3 regions of the Shewanella mangrovisoli genome follow, and region 3 is predicted to be linked to each of the others. Evidence: predicted binding sites of a transcription regulator. Region 3 holds the regulator's gene; each other region holds the start of a gene.
The links. Region 3 encodes LexA, which represses DNA repair genes until DNA is damaged. Its sites were predicted from a motif close to TACTGTATNNNNATACAGTA; they were not measured.
Positions count from the first base shown of each region.

Region 1: the regulator LexA is predicted to act here: its motif matches at 6,974-6,993, upstream of recA (recombinase RecA).
Region 2: the regulator LexA is predicted to act here: its motif matches at 1,162-1,181, upstream of K0H60_RS09200 (YebG family protein).

Region 1 covers NZ_CP080412.1:1,356,132-1,364,068, forward strand. Annotated here, with positions in the region: gene truD (tRNA pseudouridine(13) synthase TruD) at 1-506, shown strand, start outside; gene surE (5'/3'-nucleotidase SurE) at 503-1,252, shown strand; gene K0H60_RS05975 (protein-L-isoaspartate(D-aspartate) O-methyltransferase) at 1,249-1,884, shown strand; gene K0H60_RS05980 (peptidoglycan DD-metalloendopeptidase family protein) at 1,982-2,878, shown strand; gene rpoS (RNA polymerase sigma factor RpoS) at 2,959-3,939, shown strand; gene mutS (DNA mismatch repair protein MutS) at 4,135-6,720, opposite strand; gene recA (recombinase RecA) at 7,102-7,937, shown strand, end outside.
Region 2 covers NZ_CP080412.1:2,074,896-2,082,832, forward strand. Annotated here, with positions in the region: gene K0H60_RS09190 (paraquat-inducible protein A) at 1-349, opposite strand, end outside; gene K0H60_RS09195 (paraquat-inducible protein A) at 351-986, opposite strand; gene K0H60_RS09200 (YebG family protein) at 1,193-1,492, shown strand; gene K0H60_RS09205 (GAF domain-containing protein) at 1,508-1,966, shown strand; gene proQ (RNA chaperone ProQ) at 2,245-2,886, shown strand; gene prc (carboxy terminal-processing peptidase) at 2,915-4,966, shown strand; gene pepN (aminopeptidase N) at 5,052-7,601, shown strand.
Region 3 covers NZ_CP080412.1:4,577,118-4,585,054, reverse strand. Annotated here, with positions in the region: gene K0H60_RS19950 (DUF2909 family protein) at 1-123, shown strand, start outside; gene K0H60_RS19945 (cytochrome c oxidase subunit 3) at 152-1,027, opposite strand; gene K0H60_RS19940 (cytochrome c oxidase assembly protein) at 1,024-1,605, opposite strand; gene ctaD (cytochrome c oxidase subunit I) at 1,607-3,199, opposite strand; gene coxB (cytochrome c oxidase subunit II) at 3,209-4,750, opposite strand; gene K0H60_RS19925 (cell division inhibitor SulA) at 5,159-5,671, opposite strand; gene lexA (transcriptional repressor LexA) at 5,668-6,288, opposite strand; gene plsB (glycerol-3-phosphate 1-O-acyltransferase PlsB) at 6,450-7,937, shown strand, end outside.

The sequences.
Region 1 (7,937 bases), 1.5 Mb from region 3:
AACCCTTAGCGGGGGATTGCGTGATGCTGGCGGGCAGTAAGAGCTTTTTCGTCACGCCAGAATGGGACTTAGTGGTATTAAAACGCTTGATTGAGAAGGATATTCAGCTTTCTGCGCCACTCTGGGGCCGCGGGAAAATGCTGCCGCAGGGCGAAGCCGCCGAGATTGAAACCCTCGCCATGGCAGAGCTGAGCGAAGATTGCTACGGCCTTGAGCACGCGGGGCTTGAGCAGGAGCGCCGTCCATTGCTGCTTGAACCTCAAGGCCTTAAATACGAGCAAACCGTGGATGGATTAGTGCTCGAATTTATCTTACCAGCGGGTAGCTTTGCGACATCGCTGTTAAGAGAGCTGGTTGATTATCAAGATGTGAAAGAGCTGCAATGGCAAGCGACAGTCTCATCTGATGCGAATGCTCCTGAAGCTAATACTGTAACAGGGAGTCAGACGGAAGCGCTCGATACACCAGAGACCAGTGCGCCAGAGCATGATGAGTCCGCTTTATGATCCGCATCCTAGTCAGTAATGATGATGGTGTGAATGCGCCGGGGATCAAAGCCTTAACCGAGGCGCTCGCCGAAATCGCCACTGTGATGACGGTCGCGCCCGATCGTAATTGTTCCGGCGCAAGTAACTCTTTAACCTTGACTAACCCATTAAGAATTAATAGGTTAGATAATGGTTATATTTCGGTTCACGGTACACCTACGGATTGCGTTCACTTAGCCATACGTGAGCTGTGTGATGGTGAGCCGGATATGGTGGTATCGGGTATCAATGCTGGCGCGAATATGGGGGATGACACTTTATATTCGGGTACAGTAGCGGCGGCGATGGAGGGGCGTTTTTTAGGTTTCCCCGCCGTTGCGATTTCGCTTAATGGTAAGGCATTAAAGCATTATCACACCGCGGCAGTGTATGCGCGGCGAATTGTGCAGGGGCTGTTAGCGCATCCGATTGCGAGCGATCAGATCCTCAATATCAATGTGCCCGATTTACCGCTCGATGAGATTAAAGGGATCAGGGTGACGCGCTTGGGTGCACGGCATAAGGCCGAAGGCATAGTGCGAACGCAGGATCCTGCGGGAAAAGAGATTTTTTGGCTTGGCCCACCGGGTGTAGAACAAGATGCGAGTGAAGGAACGGACTTCCATGCGGTAGCCCATGGTTATGTGTCGATCACTCCCTTAACCGTGGACTTGACCGCGTATAGACAATTATCGGTATTGCAAGATTGGGTAGATAAAATATGACTCGAGTTGCCTTAACATCGGCGGTGAATTTAGCTAAAAAGCTTCAGGAGGCGGGGATCCGCCATCCAGCCGTTCTTAAGGCAATATCCCATACCCCGCGCGAGTTGTTTCTTGATAATGCGCTGGCCCATAAAGCCTACGAAAATACCGCCTTGCCCATAGGCCAAGGACAAACCATTTCTCAGCCTTATATCGTCGCGCGTATGACAGAGTTACTGCTCCAACATCAGCCGCAAAAGGTACTTGAGGTGGGAACGGGCTCAGGCTACCAAGCGGCAATCCTCGCGCAATTAGTGCCAGAACTGTGCACCATTGAGCGTATCAAAGGGTTACAGATCCAAGCGAGGCAAAGATTAAAACGACTCGATCTGCATAATGTGTCATTCAAATATGGCGATGGCTGGCAGGGCTGGCCGAATCGCAGCCCCTTTGATGGCATTATGGTCACGGCGGCAGCGGCCAAGGTTCCCGAAGCCTTATTGTCCCAGCTAGCCGAAGGCGGCGTATTAATTATCCCCGTTGGTGAAGAGACGCAGCAATTGATGCGCTTTACCCGCCGCTCGGACCGTTTTAGTTCCGAAGTGATAGAAACTGTCAAATTTGTTCCCTTGGTCAATGGCGAGCTCGCTTAAGTTATGCGCTTAAGTTTTTGGCTTTAGGTCACTTCGTTAAATACTTGACCTTTATAATTAGGTAAAACAGTAAGATAGCCCTAAAGAGGAGTTTTTATTGTTGAATGCGGGTTTACTCTTAAACCTCAGTTTAGTGTTGTTGCTTGCGGGCTGTAGCTTTCAGGCGAGTCGCCCCGCACCTGTCGAAAGTCTCTCCCACAGTTATTCCAAACATAACAAAGGCCACATTAAATCTAATTCATATAAAGTTAAGAAAGGTGACACCCTTTATTCGATATCTTGGGCTGCGGGTAAAGATTTCGCCGAAATTGCCAAAATTAATCAATTAGATAAATCGTATACCATCTACCCTGGACAGATTTTATATTTAACGAATGATCGCGGGCAAAATGGCAAAGGCTCTACAACTTTAGGTGGAAGTAATTCAGCGTCTAAAGGGCAAAATAAAGCTAATTCTGTTGATAAACAATCAGCTAGTAACAATTCTTCCGCTAAAAACTTGTCAAGTGAACAGCAGAAAAAAACACTTGATCAGAAAGCCAAGCCTGCGTATTCTGCAACAAGCTCTCAACAAAATGTTAACCCTTCGATCGTCGCCCCTACATCAACACTGCCAGACAGTGTGAGTCAGTGGCAATGGCCAGTAAGAGGTAAATTGATTGGGACATACTCTGCCAATGAGCAGGGAAATAAAGGAATTAAGATCGCAGGAAAACGCGGAGATATCATCAAAGCCGCTGCAGATGGGCGGGTGGTATACGCAGGTAGTGCTCTTAGGGGTTACGGTAATTTAGTGATTATTAAACATAGTGACGATTACCTTAGTGCCTATGCTCATGCAGATCAGATCTTAGTCGAAGAAAAGCAACATGTCCTCGCTGGACAGACAGTTGCAAAAATGGGCAGTACAGGTACCAATCAGGTAATGCTTCGCTTCGAGATCCGTTACCACGGTCAGTCTGTTAACCCACTTAACTATTTACCTAAGCAATGATTGTTTAGGGCCTTGTTGGCATGGAGGATAAAAAATTGCAGTAATTCAAGCAGTTTACATTAGGTTTGGGAGATTTGATCATGAGCCGCATAAATAGCACTGCCGCAGAAGAACTAGTAGATTTTTCCGTAGATACCGCAGAGTTTGATCTCGATAAAGAGGATATTGCCGCTGATTTAGTTCAAGAACTAGGACTCGAACAACAGGTTCAAGATGACCTGCAAAAAAATCTTGATGCCACCCAGCTCTATTTAGGTGAAATAGGGTTTTCCCCACTGCTTAGCGCAGAAGAAGAAGTTTACTTTTCCCGTAAGGCCTTAAAAGGCTGCGAAAAATCCCGTAATCGCATGATTGAGAGTAACCTGCGACTCGTGGTTAAAATTGCCCGTCGTTACAATAATCGTGGCCTAGCGCTGCTGGATTTAATCGAAGAGGGTAATCTTGGCTTGATCCGTGCGGTGGAAAAATTCGACCCAGAAAGAGGCTTCCGTTTCTCAACCTATGCGACTTGGTGGATCAGACAAACGATTGAACGTGCCATCATGAATCAAACCCGCACGATTCGCTTGCCAATCCATGTTGTAAAAGAACTCAACGTGTATTTACGTACGGCTCGGGAATTAGCGCAAAAACTTGACCACGAACCTACGGCAGAAGAAATTGCCGAGAAACTGCAAGTATCCAGTGTTGACGTCAGCCGCATGCTGAAGCTCAACGAGAAGATCACCTCTGTCGATATCCCCTTAGGTGGCGATAACGACAAGGCGTTACTCGATGTGCTCGCCGATGACGACAACGTAGGCCCGGACTACAAAGTACAAGATGAAGACATTTCAAACTCAGTGGTGAAATGGCTTAACGAACTGAATACCAAGCAAAGAGAAGTGTTAGCGCGCCGCTTTGGTTTGTTAGGTTATGAACCCTCAACCCTTGAAGACGTCGGTGCTGAAATTGGCCTCACCCGTGAACGTGTTCGCCAAATTCAAGTGGAAGCCCTAAAACGCCTACGTGATTTGCTGGGTGCTCAAGGTCTCTCCGTAGAGGCACTTTTTAGAAACTAAGGTTTAGAAACTAAGGTTTAGAGACTAAAGTTTAGAAACTAGGCTTAGAAATTAAGGTTCAGAGACTAAAGTTAAGAGACTAAGGTTTAGAAATTTAGCCTTAAACCAGTTCAATAAGTCATAAAAAAACGCCCAATTTTCAGGGCGTTTTTTTATGCTTTGCGTTTATGCTATCGCGAGTTTTCACTCTATGTGTTAACTCAAGCGTTTTAGCTCATAGAGTAAATCCAGCGCCTGTTTGGGGGTCAGGTTATCGGGATTGATGGCTTTTAATTTGCTGACAGCGGGATTCTCCACTGGCTCAGGCAGAGCTAGCAGGGTTTGGATCGGTGCCCTAGTGCCGTTAACATTAGCACCTTCCACTTGATGATCACGGCTCTCAAGCTGATGTAACTTGTGTTTTGCCGCCTTAATCACCCGAGCTGGCACCCCGGCAAGGGCCGCAACTTGTAGGCCATAACTCTTACTGGCCGCACCTTCTTGCACCGCGTGCATAAAGGCGATGGTGTCTTCGTGCTCAATCGCATCGAGGTGCACGTTATAGACGCCAGCCATGAGTTCCGGTAATTGTGTTAACTCGAAATAATGGGTCGCAAACAGCGTCATTGCGCCGACTTGCTGCGCTAGATATTCCGCTGCAGACCAAGCTAATGACAGACCGTCGTAGGTTGAGGTGCCACGGCCAATTTCATCCATCAAGACTAAACTTTGCGCAGTCGCATTATGGAGAATATTTGCTGTTTCTGTCATTTCCACCATAAAAGTTGAGCGACCAGAGGCGAGATCGTCTGAGGCGCCAATCCGAGTAAAAATTCGATCGATAGGGCCAATGATGGCGCGTTCTGCTGGCACAAAGCAGCCAATATGGGCCATTAGGGTGATAAGCGCCACTTGGCGCATGTAGGTTGATTTACCGCCCATGTTTGGACCGGTAACAATTAACATCCGGCGTTGATTGTGCAGGGTGACAGGGTTGGCGATAAAAGGCGTTTGACTCACACGCTCAACTACAGGGTGGCGACCTGCTTCGATTTTTACTCCGATTTCGCTGCTCAGTTCTGGGCAGGTATAGCCTAAGGTTTCGGCACGTTCGGCGAAGTTACTCAGCACATCGAGTTCGGCTGCGGCTCTGGCGAAGGCTTGTAGCTCATGCAACTTGGGGAGGATTAAATCAAATAATTCGTCCCAAAGTTGTTTTTCAAGGGCAAGCGCCTTACCTTGGCTCGACAGCACTTTTTCTTCGTATTCCTTAAGCTCGGGCGTGATGTAACGCTCCATATTCTTAAGGGTTTGACGGCGCTGGTAATTTAATGGCACTTGCTGTGATTGCAGGCGACTGACTTCGATGTAGTAGCCATGCACTCGGTTGTAGCCAACCTTCAGCGTAGCAATGCCAGTACGCTCTTTTTCCCGCGCTTCGAGCTGAACCAGATAATCTGTGGCTCCTTCACTTAAGCCTCGCCATTCATCTAACTCGGCATTGTAGCCTTCGCGGATCACGCCGCCATCACGGATAAGCATGGGCGGGTTATCGACAATGGCGTGCTCAAGCAGCTGTTGCTCTTCGGGAAACTCACCTAAGAGTTGGCCTAGTTTCACCGTATGGGGCGCACTTAACTGCGCGAGTGACTGCTGCAACTGAGGCAATAGGTTTAATGCTTGGCGTAGGCGGGCAAAATCCCTTGGACGAGCGGTACGCAGTGCCAGTCTTGCCATGATACGTTCGATATCGCCTAGGGCTTTAAGTTGCTCATGTAATGATTCATGGGCTGTAGTCTCGAGTAATTCATTCACGGCCGTTTGGCGAGCAAAAATCTGCGCATGGTCCCTCAGCGGCTGATGGATCCAGCGTTGCAACATCCGGCTGCCCATCGCTGTTGCGGTATTGTCTAGCACGGCTGCTAGGGTGTTATCTCGACCACCACTCAAATTTTGTGTCAGCTCGAGGTTACGGCGCGTTGCCGCATCCAAGACAATCGTATCGGTTTGATTGAAACGGGTAATGGCATTGATATGGGGCAGGGCGGTGCGCTGGGTGTCTTTCACATATTGCATTAAGCAGCCAGCTGCTTGCAGCGAAAGCCTCGCATCGGTAATCCCAAAGCCGTGCAAATCCTTAGTGCCAAATTGAGCCAGTAGCAATTTGATGCTGGTATCGTAATCAAATTCCCACTCGGGGCGGCGACGCTTGCCTTTAAAATGATGCAATAACTCCATAGCGCCAAAATCTTCGCTATAGAGAATTTCGACCGGATTGGTACGTTGCAGCTCGGCTTCGAGGGATTCCTTCGTTTCTAATTCGGCAATCACGAAACGGCCGGAAGACACATCGAGGGTTGCGTAGCCAAAACCAACTTTACCTTGGTAAACCGCGGCTAACAGATTGTCTTGTCTCTCCTGCAATAGGGCTTCGTCGGTCAAAGTACCTGGGGTGACGATGCGCACCACTTTTCGCTCAACAGGGCCTTTTGAGGTAGCAGGGTCGCCAATCTGCTCACAGATCGCGACCGATTGGCCAATTTGAACCAATTTGGCCAGATAGCCTTCAACCGCATGGTAAGGGATACCCGCCATCGGGATCGGGTCACCGCCACTTTTGCCGCGGGCCGTAAGGGAAATGCCCAATAATTCAGAGGCGCGTTTTGCGTCATCATAGAAGAGTTCATAGAAGTCACCCATACGATAAAACAGCAGCATGTCGTGATGCTCTGCTTTCATGGTCAAATATTGACGCATCATGGGGGTATGTTTTTCTAAATCATCGGTATCTATAGGATTCATTAAATCGTTTTCGTCCGTTATGCCGGCCCAAAGCGGGAAAATAAGTCGTACAGTAATGGGATAAAAATCAGTGGATGTGTACTATTACTGTCTAAAATAAATTGACGCCAATCTTAGCAATAATTTTCTGAAAATTGACCCTTAAACCATGGATATTCACTGATATCCTGACAAATCTGCAGCACGAGTCGGTAAAAGCTTGTCTCAACGGGAAAATTTTCTGACTGAAAAATAAATCATTCACAGGTCTTGATACTGTATGATTGTACAGTATACTAGTCAGCAGATTATGACAAAGAGCCTCGCTTTTTGTATTACCCGCTTTATTAAATTGAATATCACTTTTGACAGTACTGATACTGTCTTGATGAGGGAACAGGAATGAAGGTCGATCCAAACAAAGAGAAAGCACTTGCTGCGGTATTGAGCCAAATTGAAAAGCAATTTGGTAAAGGCTCCATCATGAAGCTGGGCGAAGACCGCTCTATGGATGTTGAGACTATTTCTACTGGTTCACTTTCCCTTGACGTCGCCTTAGGGGCTGGCGGTTTACCAATGGGACGTATCGTTGAGATCTATGGTCCCGAATCATCAGGTAAAACGACGCTGACATTAGAAGTGATTGCCGCTGCTCAGCGCGAAGGTAAAACCTGTGCCTTTATCGACGCCGAGCACGCGCTAGACCCTATTTATGCTAAAAAGTTAGGCGTAGATATCGATAACTTACTGTGTTCACAACCCGATACCGGCGAACAAGCCCTTGAGATCTGTGATGCGTTAACCCGTTCTGGCGCGGTAGATGTGATCATCGTTGACTCGGTTGCGGCATTAACACCCAAAGCGGAAATTGAAGGTGAAATTGGTGACTCACACATGGGCCTAGCGGCGCGTATGATGAGCCAAGCGATGCGTAAGCTCGCGGGTAACCTCAAGCAATCGAATACACTGTTAATCTTCATCAACCAAATTCGTATGAAGATTGGTGTGATGTTTGGTAACCCAGAAACCACAACGGGCGGTAACGCGCTGAAGTTCTACGCTTCTGTTCGTCTCGATATTCGCCGTACTGGTGCTATCAAAGAAGGCGATGAAGTGGTAGGTAACGAGACGCGCGTTAAAGTGGTTAAAAACAAGGTTGCTGCACCATTTAAGCAAGCTGAGTTCCAAATTCTTTACGGTCAAGGTATCAACCGTACCGGTGAATTAGTCGATTTAGG
Region 2 (7,937 bases), 2.2 Mb from region 3:
ACAGGTAAGTGGCTAAACCGATAATCTTCACCCAAGGCACTAAAATACTGGCAATAAACACGATAATGGCGATGGGCAACATATCCGAATGCACTAAATGGATAATGCCAGAGAAAATCGTATCGTGGCGCACTTGCCCCTGATTGGTGAGCATAGTAATAGGGTATAGGTTAGCGGGAACCAACAAAATGGCGGCGGTGATCAGCAGCGCCCAACTTTTTTGTAAGCTGCTGTAATCGCGCACCTGTAACTCGGCTTCACAGCGGCTGCAATGAGTGCTTTCACTGCTATTGAGCTGCCGGCACACTCGGCACAGACACAGGCCTAAATCTTTCCCCTGCTGCTTCATCTTAGCGGCGCCCCTGCATCAGTAGACTCCACATATGCTCGATATCGTATTCCCGCTGCAGGAACAGAGTGACTAAAAAAAGCATAGTGAAACAAAAGGTGCCCATTCCGAAGTAAATATCCGAAAAATCAGACAATTGAAATGACGAAACCAGAAAGCTAATCACATAAATCTCCAGCATAGTCAGCTGGGATAACAGTCCTTGCAGTTTTAATAACTGTTTGAGGCTGCGACGCCAAAATGGACTGCCAAGTCCCCATTTGACGATCAAAATCTGGCTGAGGATCGATAGAATCAACAAACCCGGACCAATCACGGCGGCGGCGAGCACGGCTAGCCCAACGACCCAATAACCTTGGTCGAACACCGCAAAGGCGCCTTGAAACACTGTAGTGGTGCGAATACTGCCCAAAAAGTGGATTTCGAGCACCGGGAAAAAATTGGCGGGGAAATAGAACACCAGCGCGGTAATGCACAGCGCCAGCATGCCGTTTACCGAGCAGTATGGTGTGTCATAAAGTGCAGTGCTGCAGCGCGGACATAACGCCCTAACACCCGTAGGTAGGGCGCGCTTTCGAATGGCCAAGTCGCAGGAACGACAGAGGATTACAGAGTTTTCTGCTGTATTTTCATGCATATAAAAATATTAAATTAGCCCCAAAGCCATTGAGATTGCGCAAATAATCTGTAAACGAGCAGATTATCCAATGAGACATCAAACAGCTTGACCCATCTCGACAACGAAAAGCGGTCTCATAATATCAGAATAATCAGAACACTTGCATCACTAGTTCACTTTATGTCATCCTGATTACTGTATATAAAAACAGTGCGAGGGCAGTCATGGCAGTTATTACACAGTTTGTCGTGGTAAGAGAAGGGGTGGAGAAGATGACATTCATATCGAAAAAGGAGGCTGATGCCTACGATAAGATGCTCGACATCGCCGACAACCTCATTCCATTTATTCAAAAAGCGCAGCTCGGAATTGATGAAACCGTGAGCGAACAGCTCGCATTCTATTTTGCTAACAATAAAGATGAGCTGACAAACTTGCTTAAAGGCGTAGTTCAAGTTAATAGTACGCCATCAAAACAAAATGCAGCGAAAAAAGCGCCTAAGAAGGACGACGCTGCCGAATAATTTTTTAGGAAGTCTATGAAACCGCAATTTTATGAGTCACTGAATCGTCAAGCGCTGGCCTTACTCGAGGGCGAGGATGATTTAGTGGCTGCTATGGCTAACTTTTCTGCCTTGCTAAACGATAATCTGACCGAACTGAACTGGGTGGGGTTTTACGTGATGCGTGGCGACCAACTGGTGTTGGGTCCTTTCCAAGGTAAAGTGGCCTGTACCCGTATTCCTATGGGTAAGGGCGTGTGCGGTACCGCCGCGCAAACCAATCAGACGCAGCGTGTCGCCGATGTGCATCAATTCGATGGTCACATTGCCTGCGATTCGGCCAGTAATTCTGAAATTGTTATCCCAGTCCGCGCCGATGGTAAGGTTGTGGCCGTGCTGGATATCGATAGCCCTATTTTTGACCGCTTCGATGAAGAAGACCAAAAGGGCTTGGAATTATTGGTAAAAAGCTTCGAAAACTGCCTATTTGCTTAATTTGCGTACAATAACGCATAATTCATAGTCGCAATCGGTGGCGTGCGCCTTATAATAGCGCATGCACTGATAAGGCTTATTTTGAGCACAGCTGAAATAAGCCTGATAGGTTCAGCCGTGAAAAATTGTTAACTTATATTTTTTAACTTTAGTTAACTCGGCGAGAATGCTAATTTGTACTTTGGCTCATATGTGGGCTTAACCAAGATAAACGACTCGTAAGAAGCTGATTTTTATCACCTCGGATTCGATGTCCCTTTTTAACTGTGGAAGTAATGATGGAATCAACAGATAAGTTGACCGACACCAACGCAATTTTGGCGTATTTGTATGAAACATTTCCTTTGTGCTTTATTGCTGAAGGTGAAACTAAGCCATTAAAAATCGGATTGTTTCAAGATTTGGCTGAAAGGTTGGCTGATGATTCTAAAGTCAGTAAAACTCAACTGCGAGTTGCCTTAAGACGCTACACCAGCAGCTGGCGCTACCTGAAATCGGTAAAAGCCGGTGCACAGCGTGTAGACCTCGACGGTCAACCATGCGGTGAGTTAGAGCAAGAGCATATCGATCATGCTCAAGCTATGTTGAAAGAAAGCCAAGATAAAGCCAAAGCTAAGCGTGCTGCTCAAGCACCTAAAGCGGCACCTGCTGGCAAAGCGCCTGCGAAGAAAGCCCCTAAGAAAGTGGCTGTACCTGCACGTAAGACTGAGCGCCCAGCAAAAGCAGCCCCTAAGGCTGAGCCTGCGGTTAACTTAGTGCAAGCGCAATTGACCGATCTAACCAAGAAGCAACGTGTCAATGTTAAGTTAGGTATGACGCCAGTAGCCGGCGTGATCACCGACATTAACAAAGAGGACATTCATGTTCAGCTGGATAGCGGCTTAACGGTAAAAGTGAAAGCGGAACATATCCTGCTGTAATCATTTAATCAAACGGAGTAACTTGTTGATGCGAAAACTCACTTTGGCTACATCCATTGCCACTGTTTTTGTCGGATTCTCGGCTTGGGCTGTACCACCCACGATTCAAATCAGCGAGTTACCCACTCTCAAGCAGGAAGCGCAGCATAAAGTGGCGAGTAAGCGAGTGACGGATTTATACACTCGTTCCCACTATCACAGATTCGCCTTAGACGATGCGTTTTCGGCGCAGATCTTCGACCGTTACCTGCAGCAACTCGATTACCGTCGTAATGTGCTGACGCAAGCCGATGTTGACAGTTTTAAGCCTTATACCAATCAATTCGATGATATGTTGAGTTCGGGCGATCTTGACCCTGCCTACAAGATGTTTGATTTGGTGCAAAAGCGTCGCTACGAAGGCTTTGTGTACGCGCTTTCTCTGCTCGATAAAGAGATGGATTTCACCGTGCCAGGTGATGCCTACGAGTACGACAGAGAAGATGCGGCTTGGCCAAAAGATCAAGCCGAGATCAACGAGCTGTGGCGCCAACGTGTTAAATACGATGCGTTGAATCTGAAACTCACAGGCAAGAAATGGCCTGAAATCGTTGATATTCTGCAAAAGCGTTATAACAACGCCATCAAGCGTCTGACCCAGACCAATAGCGAAGATGTGTTCCAAGCGGTGATGAATGCGTTTTCTCGCAGCATCGAGCCACACACTAGCTATTTATCGCCCCGTAATGCTGAGCGTTTCCAAATGGAAATGAACTTAAGCCTCGAAGGGATTGGTGCACAGTTACAGCTCGAAGACGATTACACTGTCATCAAGAGTTTGATTGCAGGCGGTCCTGCGGCCAGCAGTGAAAAGCTGTCACCGGAAGATAAGATTGTCGGTGTCGGCCAAGAAGGCGGTGAGATTGTTGATGTGATCGGCTGGCGATTAGACGATGTCGTCGATCTGATTAAAGGTCCTAAGGGCAGTAAAGTTGTATTACAGATTTTACCTAAGAAGGGCGGTTCTAACGCTAAGCCGTTTAATCTGACCTTAGTGCGCGATAAAATTCGTTTAGAAGACCGTGCCGCGACCTCAAAGATCATCGAGCCAAAAGACGGTGAATACGCCAACCGCAAAGTGGGCGTAATTCAAATTCCTGGTTTCTATATGAATTTATCCCAGGACGTCGAAAAAGAATTGGTGAAGTTAAATGAAGCCAAGGTTGAAGGCGTCGTTATCGACTTACGTGGTAATGGCGGCGGTGCGTTAACCGAAGCCGTGTTACTGACGGGACTCTTTATCGATATGGGCCCTGTTGTGCAAGTGCGTGATGCCGATGGTCGAGTGTCTGCCCACCGTGATAACGATGGCAAGACGACCTACGCAGGCCCGTTAACCATTATGGTTGACCGTTACAGTGCATCAGCCTCTGAGATTTTTGCCGCTGCCTTGCAAGATTACGACCGTGCGCTGATTGTCGGTGAGTCAAGCTTTGGTAAAGGCACTGTGCAGCAGCATAAGAGCCTAGGTCGTATCTACGATATGTACGAGAAGCCGATTGGTCACGTACAGTACACGATCCAAAAGTTCTACCGTATCAACGGTGGCAGTACTCAGCTCAAGGGTGTAACCCCTAACATTGCTTACCCAAGTGCGTTAGAGCCGGGTGAATACGGTGAAGCGGAAGAGAAGAATGCTCTCCCTTGGGACAAAGTGCCGATGGCGCAATACGGTACTCTCAACGACATCACTCCAGAATTAGTGGCCAGTTTAGAGAAAAAACACCTTGCCCGTATTCAGAACGATGTTGAGTTTAACTATATCAATCAAGATATTGCCGACTTTAAAAAGCATCATAAAGAGAAAACTGTCTCCTTAGTTGAGAGTGAGCGTATTGCCTCACGTGAAGCCGATGAGAAGAAAGTCCTCGATAGAACCAACGAGCGTCGTGTTGCCCATGGTTTAGCCACGGTTAAATCGATGGAAGACATTAAAGATAAAGACGATGTTGAAGCACCGGATGCCTTCTTAGACGAAACGGCCTATATCACCTTAGATATGGCGGATGCAAAAAAGCTGGCTAACGCTGGCACTAAATAGGCGGTTATCGCGCCTGTTTACCTTATCTTAAAACGCGCTTATGGCGCGTTTTTCTTATTTAGAACAAAGTGTTAAAGGGAACGACATGACACAAGCTCAAGCAAAATACCTTAAAGATTATCAAGCTCCCCAGTTCACGATCGAAACCATTGATTTAGATTTTAATCTCGATGGTAAAAACACTCTGGTTAAAGCCGTTAGCAAAGTTAAACGCACTTCTTCCCACACCAATCCCTTAGTGCTCGATGGTGAAAGTTTGACCTTGGTGAGTGTGACCATTGATGGACAAGCGGCGACGTATCACGCAAGTGAAGGGCAGTTGTCCATCGAGACAAGCCTGAATGAATTTGAGTTGACCATCATCACCCAACTCGATCCCGAGGCTAACTCAAGCCTCGAAGGGCTCTATATGTCCGACGGCGCCTACTGTACTCAGTGCGAAGCCGAGGGCTTTAGACGTATCACTTACTTTCTCGACCGCCCCGATGTATTAGCCAAATACACAGTGCGAATCGAGGCCAATAAGCTGGCGTTTCCGTTCCTGCTCAGTAATGGCAACTTGATTGAAAAAGGCGAGCTCGATGGGGGGCGCCATTATGTGCGCTGGCAAGATCCCTTCCCAAAACCCGCCTATCTGTTTGCCTTAGTCGCTGGCGATTTCGATCTGCTGCAGGATGAGTTTATCACCCGTAGTCATCGCAAAGTGGTACTGCAGGTGTTTGTCGATAAAGGTAATTTACACAAAGCGCACCATGCTATGGCGTCCCTGAAAAAGTCCATGGCTTGGGATGAGTCCCGTTTTGACCTCGAGTACGACTTAGATATCTACATGATAGTCGCCGTCGACTTTTTCAATATGGGGGCGATGGAAAACAAAGGCTTAAACATCTTTAATACCAAGTATGTGTTGGCCGATACCTTGACCGCAACCGACGAGGATTACCACGGCATTGAATCTGTGGTCGGCCATGAGTATTTCCACAACTGGACGGGGAACCGCGTGACTTGCCGTGACTGGTTCCAATTAAGCCTCAAGGAAGGCTTAACCGTGTTTCGCGATCAGGAATTTAGTTCGGATCTAGGTTCGCGTGCCGTGAACCGAATTCACGCGATTAAAGTCATCAAAAACCAGCAGTTTGCTGAAGACTCAGGCCCAATGGCGCATCCGATCCGCCCCGAGTCTGTGATTGAGATGAATAATTTTTATACTGTTACTGTGTATAACAAGGGCGCCGAAGTTATTCGCATGATGCACACCCTGTTGGGTGAAGTCCATTTCCAAGCGGGGATGAAGTTATACTTCAAACGCCACGATGGCCAAGCCGTGACTTGCGATGATTTTGTCGCGGCGATGGAAGATGCCAGTGGTATAGATTTAACGCAATTCCGTCTCTGGTATAGCCAAGCAGGCACGCCAATTGTCACCGCAAGTGACAGTTTTGATGCCGAGACTGGGACTTACCAGTTAACCCTCAAGCAAACCTTAGCGGGCTGTGCTTCACCTTTGCATATTCCCTTTAGCTTAGAGCTGTTAGATGAGAAAGGGCAGTCGCTGGTAAATCAAGTGCTTGATTTTACTCAAGCAGAGCAAGTCTTTACATTTGAAGGTATGCGCCATAAACCCGTGGCATCCTTACTACAGGATTTCTCTGCACCGGTTAAATTACATTATCTCTTTGAAATCGATCAACTGGTGCATTTGATGCGCTTTGCCTCGAGTGAAGTGGCACGTTGGGAGGCGTCGGTTACGCTCGTGAGCCAAGCGATTTGGCAAAATGTGGCGCATTTACAGCAACATCACACCATGACCTTAGATGAGCGCGTGAAAGACAGTTTCAAAGGTGCCTTACTCGATGAGTTGTTAGATCAGGCGCTGATGGCGGAAATGTTAGCCATACCATCGGCCTCAGCTTTGATTGAGCAAACCGACACGGTCGATTTAGATGCCTTAGCCCTAGCCCGCGAATTTGTGCTCACAGAGCTTGCCGCCTATTGTGAAGATGAATTAACGGCGCTGTATCGCTTATTGGTAAACCGTGATTGCACAAAAGCGCGAGCGCTGAAAAACCAATGTCTTAACTGGTTGAGCCGAGTCAGTAGCGAGGCCGAAAGCTTTGTGGTTGAGCAGTTTGATAAGGCAGCCAATATGACTGACTCACTCGGCGCATTAAGTGCGGCGAATGTCGGCTCGTTACCTTGCCGCGCACATTTGATGGCAATGTTTGAAGCCCGCTGGCGCGATACGCCGCTGGTGATGGACAAATGGTTTATGCTGCAGGCGACCCATGATGTGGAAGGGGTGATTGATAGCTTGCGTCAATTACAGCAGCACGCGAGCTTTAGCATGAGCAATCCTAACCGCGTGCGTTCACTGATTGGCAGTTTCGCGGCCGGGAATATTTATCAGTTCCACCGCGCCGATGGCAAAGGTTACGAATTTTTAACTGAATGCCTTATCAGCTTAAATAAACTCAACCCGCAGGTTGCAGCGCGTATGGTGACGCCACTCATTCAATTCAGTAAGTTTGATGCGGCGCGTCAGGCCAAGATCAAGGCTTGTTTAACGCGATTACTGGCATTACCAGAGCTTTCAAAGGACTTATTTGAGAAAGTATCTAAAGCCTTAGCGCAATAAGAGTTGGGCGAGGGCAGCGCTTTGCTGCCCTTATTTTTCAAGCGGCTTGCCGCGCCAGGTTGCAAACTGCTGGATATTTTGTAGCTTGATGTCGTGCGTCTTAAACTGAGAGTCTTTGATTTAGATGCTAAACACATAGAGGCTCTCAATGTTGAGCTCTAGGAAAAATGCCTTAGAAGTAGAGCTTTATAAATGTCTGTCCTAGGTGTTTGTTCCTTGAAATGAGCACTCTGTACTCCTTTTTAAACCCCTGTGGAAATTGCGCTCTTTTGGATAGATGCACAGTCAGTGGCATACCTTAGTCATACTCTTTTGCTCGTTAAGTTAAACCTAAGG
Region 3 (7,937 bases):
GCTGATCACCCTGTGCCTATGAGCCGCTATTTGGGCCGTAGGGTGATGTTTTCCGTACTGGTTATCCTGCTCTTGCTGGTGGCTTTAGGGACTGGACTGCTTGGTCTCAATCCCACGCCTTAAGCTTTCAACTAATTGTTTTAATGAATCTTTAAAGCACATAAACAAAGATAAACAGGCAGAGCCAGACTACGTCGACAAAGTGCCAGTACCAACTACCCGCTTGGAAGGCAAAATGCTTATCCGCACTAAAGTGGCCCTTTAACACTCTGAAAAACAAGACTAATAGAAAGATGGTGCCCAAGGTGACATGCATGCCGTGGAAACCCGTCAGCAGGAAAAAGGTGTTGCCATATACGCCCGAGGTGAGCGTTAGCCCCATCTCATGGTAGGCGTGGCTATATTCCTCGGCCTGCAAAGCAAGGAAGCTAATTCCGAGCAAAATCGTGAGTCCCAGCCAGAGGGTGATGGCCGAACGCTTACCCTTTTCTAAGCTGGTATGGGCAAAATGCAGCGTGACAGAGGAGGTTAGCAGCACAATGGTGTTGACTAGCGGTAGTCCATTCCATGGCATGGCTTCGGTTTTGGTACCATCTGGCGTGGTGAGGAGTGGCCAAACAGCCTCGAAGTGTGGCCACAGGACTTCGTGGGTCATGGCATTGTTGGATGCACCGCCGAGCCAAGGTACTGCGACCATGCGGGCGTAAAATAAGGCGCCGAAGAAGGCGGCGAAGAACATCACCTCGGAGAAGATAAACCAGCTCATGCCTTGGCGAAACGATCTATCCATTTGATGGGAGTAGAGGCCCGTCATCGATTCTTGGATCACGGTTCTAAACCAGCCTACCAGCATAAACAGGATGACGGCTATGCCTGCAAGTAGAATATAGCCGCCACCCGAAGCGCCAGATTTGAGTTGATGAACAAAATGTCCTGCACCAAAGGCAATTAAAAACAAGCCGATAGCACCAACAATCGGCCAAGCACTCTGGGCGGGGACGTAGTAAGTCTCATGTTTAGTGGTCATTTTGCAGCTCCTTGCTCTATGGCAGACGCTAACTGCTTGTCGGTAATGTCGTAGAGGGTGTAAGAGAGGGTTAAAGTGTGGATAGACTCGGGTAATTGAGGATCCACGAAGAAGATCAACGGCAGCTCGGCGCGACTCGCCGCGGCTAAGTGTTGTTGGTTAAAACAAAAACATTCGGTTTTATTAAAATAAGCCGCACCTTGTCCGGGCGAAATAGAGGGAATCGCCTGGCCCACAGTCGCTCTATTCGAGACGTTTTGCGCCAGAAATGCCGTGTGAATGAGTTCTCCTGGATGCACTTCGAGTCGCTTCGTTTGTGGCTCAAATTTCCACGGCATCCCCGTCTGCACCTGCGAGATAAACTCCACAGTTACCACGCGGTTCTTATCCACAGTGATCGCCTGATAACTGCTGGCAGTATTGGAGGTTTTGCCATTAATGCCCAGTTTTTCGCACAGGACATCGTAGAGCGGCACTAAGGCGAACCCAAAGCCAAACATTGCAAGGCAGCCCAACACCAGTAGGCTGATAAGCTTACGGTTTGACTTGATGTTGGGCTGATGGGGTTGGCCTTGCATGTTATTTCACCTCGGGTGGCGTGGTGAAAGAGTGGTAGGGCGCGGGACTTGGTAGGGTCCACTCTAAGCCTTCACTGCCTTCCCAAGGTTTGGCGGGCGCCTTTTCACCGCCCCGAATGCACTTAATCACCAGCACGAGGAAGATCAGCTGAGATAGACCGAAGGCAAAACCCCCAATCGATACGATTTGGTTTACATCGGCAAATTGAATCGAATAATCGGGAATACGCCTTGGCATACCCGCAAGACCTAAGAAATGCATCGGGAAAAACAACACGTTGACCGAAATCACCGAGCACCAAAAATGCCATTGGCCGAGCTTTTCGTTGTACATATGGCCGGTCCATTTAGGTAACCAGTAATAGGCCGCCGCCATGATGGAGAAAATCGCACCCGTGACCAACACATAGTGGAAGTGAGCCACTACAAAGTAAGTATCGTGGTATTGGAAGTCGGCCGGCGTGATGGCGAGCATCAAACCCGAGAAGCCGCCAATAGTGAACAGGATAATAAAGGCCACCGCGAACAACATTGGGGTTTCAAAACTTAGTGAGCCGCGCCACATAGTCGCTACCCAGTTAAACACTTTTACCCCAGTCGGCACGGCAATCAGCATAGTGCAGTACATAAAAAACAACTCGGCAAACACAGGCATACCGGTGGTGAACATATGGTGTGCCCACACGAGGAAGGACAGAATCGCAATACTCGCCGTGGCATACACCATGGATGAATAGCCGAACAATTTCTTGCGACTAAAGGCTGGAACTATGGCGGAGATAATGCCGAAGGAAGGCAAAATCATGATGTAGACCTCGGGGTGACCGAAGAACCAGAAGATATGCTGGAACATCACAGGGTCGCCGCCGCCTGCCGCCTCGAAGAAGCTAGTACCGAAAAACTTATCGGTTAACACCATAGTGACGGCGCCCGCGAGTACGGGCATAACGGCGATCAGCAAGAAGGCGGTAATCAGCCAAGTCCAAACAAACAGCGGTAACTTCATCCACGTCATACCGGGGGGGCGTAGGTTGACTATGGTGACGATCACGTTGATGGCGCCCATGATCGAACTTATCCCCATGATATGAATAGAGAATACAAATAATGCTGTGCTGTCAGGGCTATAAGTGGTCGAGAGTGGTGCGTAGAAGGTCCAACCGAAATTAGGGCCGCCGCCTTCCATAAACAGTGAGCTCAGTAAAATAGTAAAGGCAAAGGGTAGGATCCAAAAACTCCAGTTGTTCATCCGTGGAAGCGCCATATCAGGCGCACCAATCATCATCGGGATCAGCCAGTTAGCCAGCCCTGTAAAGGCTGGCATCACGGCGCCGAATACCATGATTAACCCATGCACTGTGGTCATTTGGTTGAAGAAGTTAGGTTCAACGAGTTGTAATCCGGGCTGAAAGAGTTCGGCGCGGATCACCATGGCCATAGCACCACCGGTTAAAAACATTATGAAACTAAACCACAGGTATAGGGTGCCAATGTCCTTGTGGTTGGTGGTGAGTAACCAGCGCATGATGCCTTTAGGTGCACCGTGATGGTGTTCATCATGGGCGGCAATTTGGTCTTGAGTCAGTGTGCTCATCTTAATCCCCTACTGTCCATGGCGAGCAATATCAGCGGGTTGCACTGTATCGCCGGTATTGTTGCCCCATGCATTGCGCTCATAGGTAATGATGGCGGCAAGCTGTTGTGGCGTAAGTTGTGTGCCAAATGCCTGCATCGCCGTGCCCGGTTTACCGTGCATCACTATGTCGATGTGATTGGCGATCGGACCCGTTGCGATAGCGCTACCAGCAAGGGCGGGGAAGGCGGGAGGCATACCTGCACCCGTTAGCTGGTGGCAGGCGGCGCAAATCGTGGCATAGGTCTTTTCCCCTTCGGCCATCAGTTCATCATGGCTAAGCGTGGGGAGACTCGCGGGATCGACGCTGGCGGTAGGTTCTGTCGCCGTTTTGGGTGCATCGGTGGTTGCTGGGGGCGGAGTCGTTGCTACTGGCTCGCTATTGGTGCCACCGGATTTATGGGCATCAACGTCTTTGGCTTGTACCGCATCACCCGTGTTATTGCCCCATGCATTACGCTCATAGGTAATCACGGCGGCAATTTCTTGGGTCGTTAATTGTTTGCCAAAGGCTTGCATGGCCGTACCCGCTTTACCATTGAGCACGATTTCAAGATGGCCGCTCAGTGGTCCTGTCGCAATGGGGCTGCCTTTGAGGTGTGGGAATACCCCCTGTAAACCTTCACCGTTGGGTTGGTGGCAGGCGGCGCAGTGACCAAGGTAAACTTGCTCACCCTGAGTCATTAGCTCTTCTTTCGTCAGTGTTTGCGATAACGCGGCTTGTGCGGCTTGGGCTGCGGCATTGGCGGCTTGCTTTTGCTCTTCAACCCAAGCATCGAACTCTGCTTCGGGTAATGCCTGCACCACTATCGGCATAAAACCATGGTCTTTACCGCAAAGCTCGGCACATTGGCCACGGTAAATACCGGGTTTGTCGATACGGGTCCACGCCTCGTTGATAAAACCTGGGTTAGCGTCTTTTTTAACGGCAAAGGCGGGCATCCACCATGAGTGGATGACATCCTCTGAGGTCATCAAGAAACGGATTTTGCGATTGATGGGTAATACTAGGGGTTTGTCGACCTCGAGTAAGTAGTGCTCACCCTTGGCTTCACTACCTTCGATTTGAGGTCTTGGGGTTGCGAGAATACTGTAAAAATCAATGTCTTGATCGAAGTAACTATAATGCCATTTCCATTGAGAGCCCGTGACTTTTACCGTGAGATCGGCATTGCTGGGATCTTCCATGGCAATCAGAGTTTTCGTGGCGGGAATTGCCATTAAGATCAGAATGACAAAAGGAATGATCGTCCACGCGATTTCGACTTTTGTACTCTCATGGAAGTGAGACGCGACTGCGCCCTTGGATTTTCTGTGGTTGATCATGGCATAAATCATCACGCCAAAAACCACTAGGCCTATTGCGCAGCAGATATACAGAATCGTCATGTGAAGGTGATATACCTTGCCACTGATTTCTGTTACGCCAGGGGTCATGTTGAACCGCATGTCCGCTGCGGCCAACGGTGGGGCGAATAGCACCACGAGTAAACAATACAACCATTGCTTCACAAGACTTCTCCTCTGCCAATTGCGAATAGCAACTACAAAGAAGAGCAACACAGTAAGTCTCAACTCTATGCAAACTCTTCAGTTCCCAAAAAAGCTTCTCTGACTTCAACGTGCGTTGGCGGCTTACTTTTGATTAAGTATTGTTACTGCTGGTATTAGCCACACTGGCACATACTGCTGAATAAAACCCATTATTCTCGATTTTTGTGGGCAAGAGATATTCGATAAATCGTCGATATTTTTTGCCTAAACGGGCGATATATTATGCTCGTCTGAATCAAACATACTTGCTGTTTAAAAATTGATCAAGATCACTTCTTTTTCTAATTGTCTGAAAAATTGCCAAAAAAAAGCCCCACATTCACAGGTGAGGCGGCTTTCAAGGCTAAATACGCGGTGCAAAAAATTTTAATGAACAGAGCTAAAAAAACTACCTTGGGCAAAGTGAGCGGGTTGCTTGAGTGTCGCGTCCGTAGTCGAGTGATTTACAACACCTTCGAGCACGATTCCCATGGCGCGGGCACTCTTGGCCACAATTTGCAAACGACGATTGTCGCGGGCATCGAGTGAGTGGATCCAAGTAATTACTGCGCTGGAAGTGCCACTGGTTAAGGCTTTTTCCATTGCCCACAGGGTTTCGACTTCATCTTTCGCATGGACTAAGAGAACTCGGTCCATACGCACGCCAGCGCTAGCCAGTAACTGCTTGTAGCCAATACTAGGTGGGTTGATGAGCACGACCCAGCGGCCTTGTTGGCTCAGTTGTGCTAACTGCTTGCTAAGTTGCATTAGCTCTTGGCGACCTTGGCTCTCGGTAGGCATAGTGATGATAGGCGTATGCTGCCAGTCAGTATCGGTTTCGCGCACCGCATCGAGCCATAAACCGGGGTGACGCGGGGCATTACCTAGTAGTTTGTTCATAGCCAATCTCCATTGCGGATCACCCCTACGGCGAGCCCTTCTATTGTTAGACTTTGGAAACTTAAATCGACTTTAATTGGGGAGTAATCTTCATTCTCTGCATGTAGATAAACTAGATTCCCTTTCTTTTCAAAGCGTTTAACTGTTACATCATCGTCGACGCGAGCAACAACTACTTGGCCATTGCGCGCTTGCTGTACTTTATGAACGGCGAGCAGATCCCCCTCGAGGATGCCGATGTTCTTCATACTGTCGCCTCTGACGCGTAATAAGAAATCGGCAGCAGGGTGGAACATGCTAGGGTCGACTTGGTAATACTGCTCGACATGCTCTTGGGCGAGGATAGGTTCGCCCGCAGCCACTTGGCCAATCAGTGGCAAGCCTGATTCGCTGTTATCTTCTTCCTCAACTGGGAGACGGATCCCGCGGGAAGTGCCAGGCATGATCTCGATGCAGCCTTTTTTCGCCAATGCCTTAAGGTGTTCCTCGGCGGCATTTGCACTTTTAAAACCCAAACGGGTGGCGATTTCGGCCCGGGTGGGTGGCATGCCAGTCTCGGCAATATTACGTTTAATCAGCTCTAAAATTTCGGCTTGGCGTGGCGTCAACGGTCTCATGTTCTTTCCTGTTTTTCTATACAGTTACTGTTAGTATATACAGTATTATTCGTAGTGCAAGTATTAACCACTTTTTAACGCGATTGGAGAGTATTAGCGAATGTTCCCTAGAATCTGGTATTCTATGGGGCTAATGAACGTACTTACATTGCATAAGAATAATGCCTAAACAAGACTCTCTTTGGTTGAAATCATTACGCTGGATCCAAAAACACTTAGTGCACACTATTGTTGTGCCGCAGGATCCCTTTGCCGATCTGAATCTGGACGCCTCCAGACCGCTTGCTTATGTAATGAAAACAGAATCCCTGAGTGATATTGCTGCGTTAAGCGAGATCACTACTAAGCTGGGTTTGCCAAGCCCCTACGAGCCGCTCGTGGTAAATGGCGTTGTCGCGCCCCGCGTAGTTTGCCTTGAAGGGCGTAAGCCTTTGTTTGGCGACCGTGCCAGCAATGAGCCATTCCTCGAATGTTTTATGCGTTTGTTGGCCGTACATAAAGAAAAGCCTGAGTTAGATATTCAGCTGGTGCCTGTGAGCCTGTATTGGGGCCGTACTCCGGGTAAAGAAGACGACACCATGAAGGCGGCTGTGCTTGAACGCGAGAATCCAACTTGGTTGCGTAAGTGCCTGATGATTCTATTTTTAGGTCGTCACAACTTTGTTCAGTTTTCTAATGCGGTATCGCTGCGTTACATGGCCGACGAGCACGGCACCGATATGGGGATTGCCCATAAGCTTGCGCGGGTGGCGAGAGTGCATTTCCGCCGCCAACGCAAGGTGATGACAGGACCTGTGCTGCCTAATCGTCAGGCGATGTTCCACTCCCTGTTGAAATCCGAATCCTTACGCAAGGCGATTCAAGAAGAAGCGGCGAGTAAGAAGATTTCCGAAACCCAAGCTCGTGAAACAGCAATTGAATATCTTGATGAAATTGCAGCGAATTATTCAGACAGCCTAGTGCGTATTGCCGAGCGTTTCTTAACTTGGTTATGGAACAAGCTCTACAGCGGTATCAATATCAAAGGTGCCGAGCAAATCCGCCAGCTGCACCATGATGGTCACGAGATTGTGTATGTACCTTGCCATCGCAGCCATATGGATTACCTGCTGTTATCTTACATACTGTATTACCAAGGCATGGTGCCACCGCACATTGCGGCGGGGATTAACCTAAACTTCTGGCCAGCAGGGCCGCTGTTCCGCCGTGGCGGGGCTTTCTTTATTCGCCGTAGTTTTAACGGCAATAAACTCTATACGGCCGTGTTCCGTGAATACCTCGATCAGCTGTTTGCTAAGGGATATTCGGTTGAGTATTTCTCTGAGGGTGGCCGTTCTCGTACCGGTCGTTTATTAGCGCCGAAAACGGGCATGATTGCCATGACGATCAACAGTGTGCTGCGTGGTATCGAACGCCCAGTCACCTTAGTGCCTGTGTATTTAGGCTACGATCACGTGATGGAAGTGGCGACTTATCACAAAGAGCTGAGTGGTAAGAAAAAACAGAAAGAATCTGTATGGCAAGTCTTTGGTGCTATTCGTAAATTAGGTAATTTTGGCCAAGGTTATGTCAACTTTGGTGAGCCGATTACACTGCAAAACTTCTTGAATGAAACGGCGCCAAACTGGCGCACTGAAGTGGCCGACGAT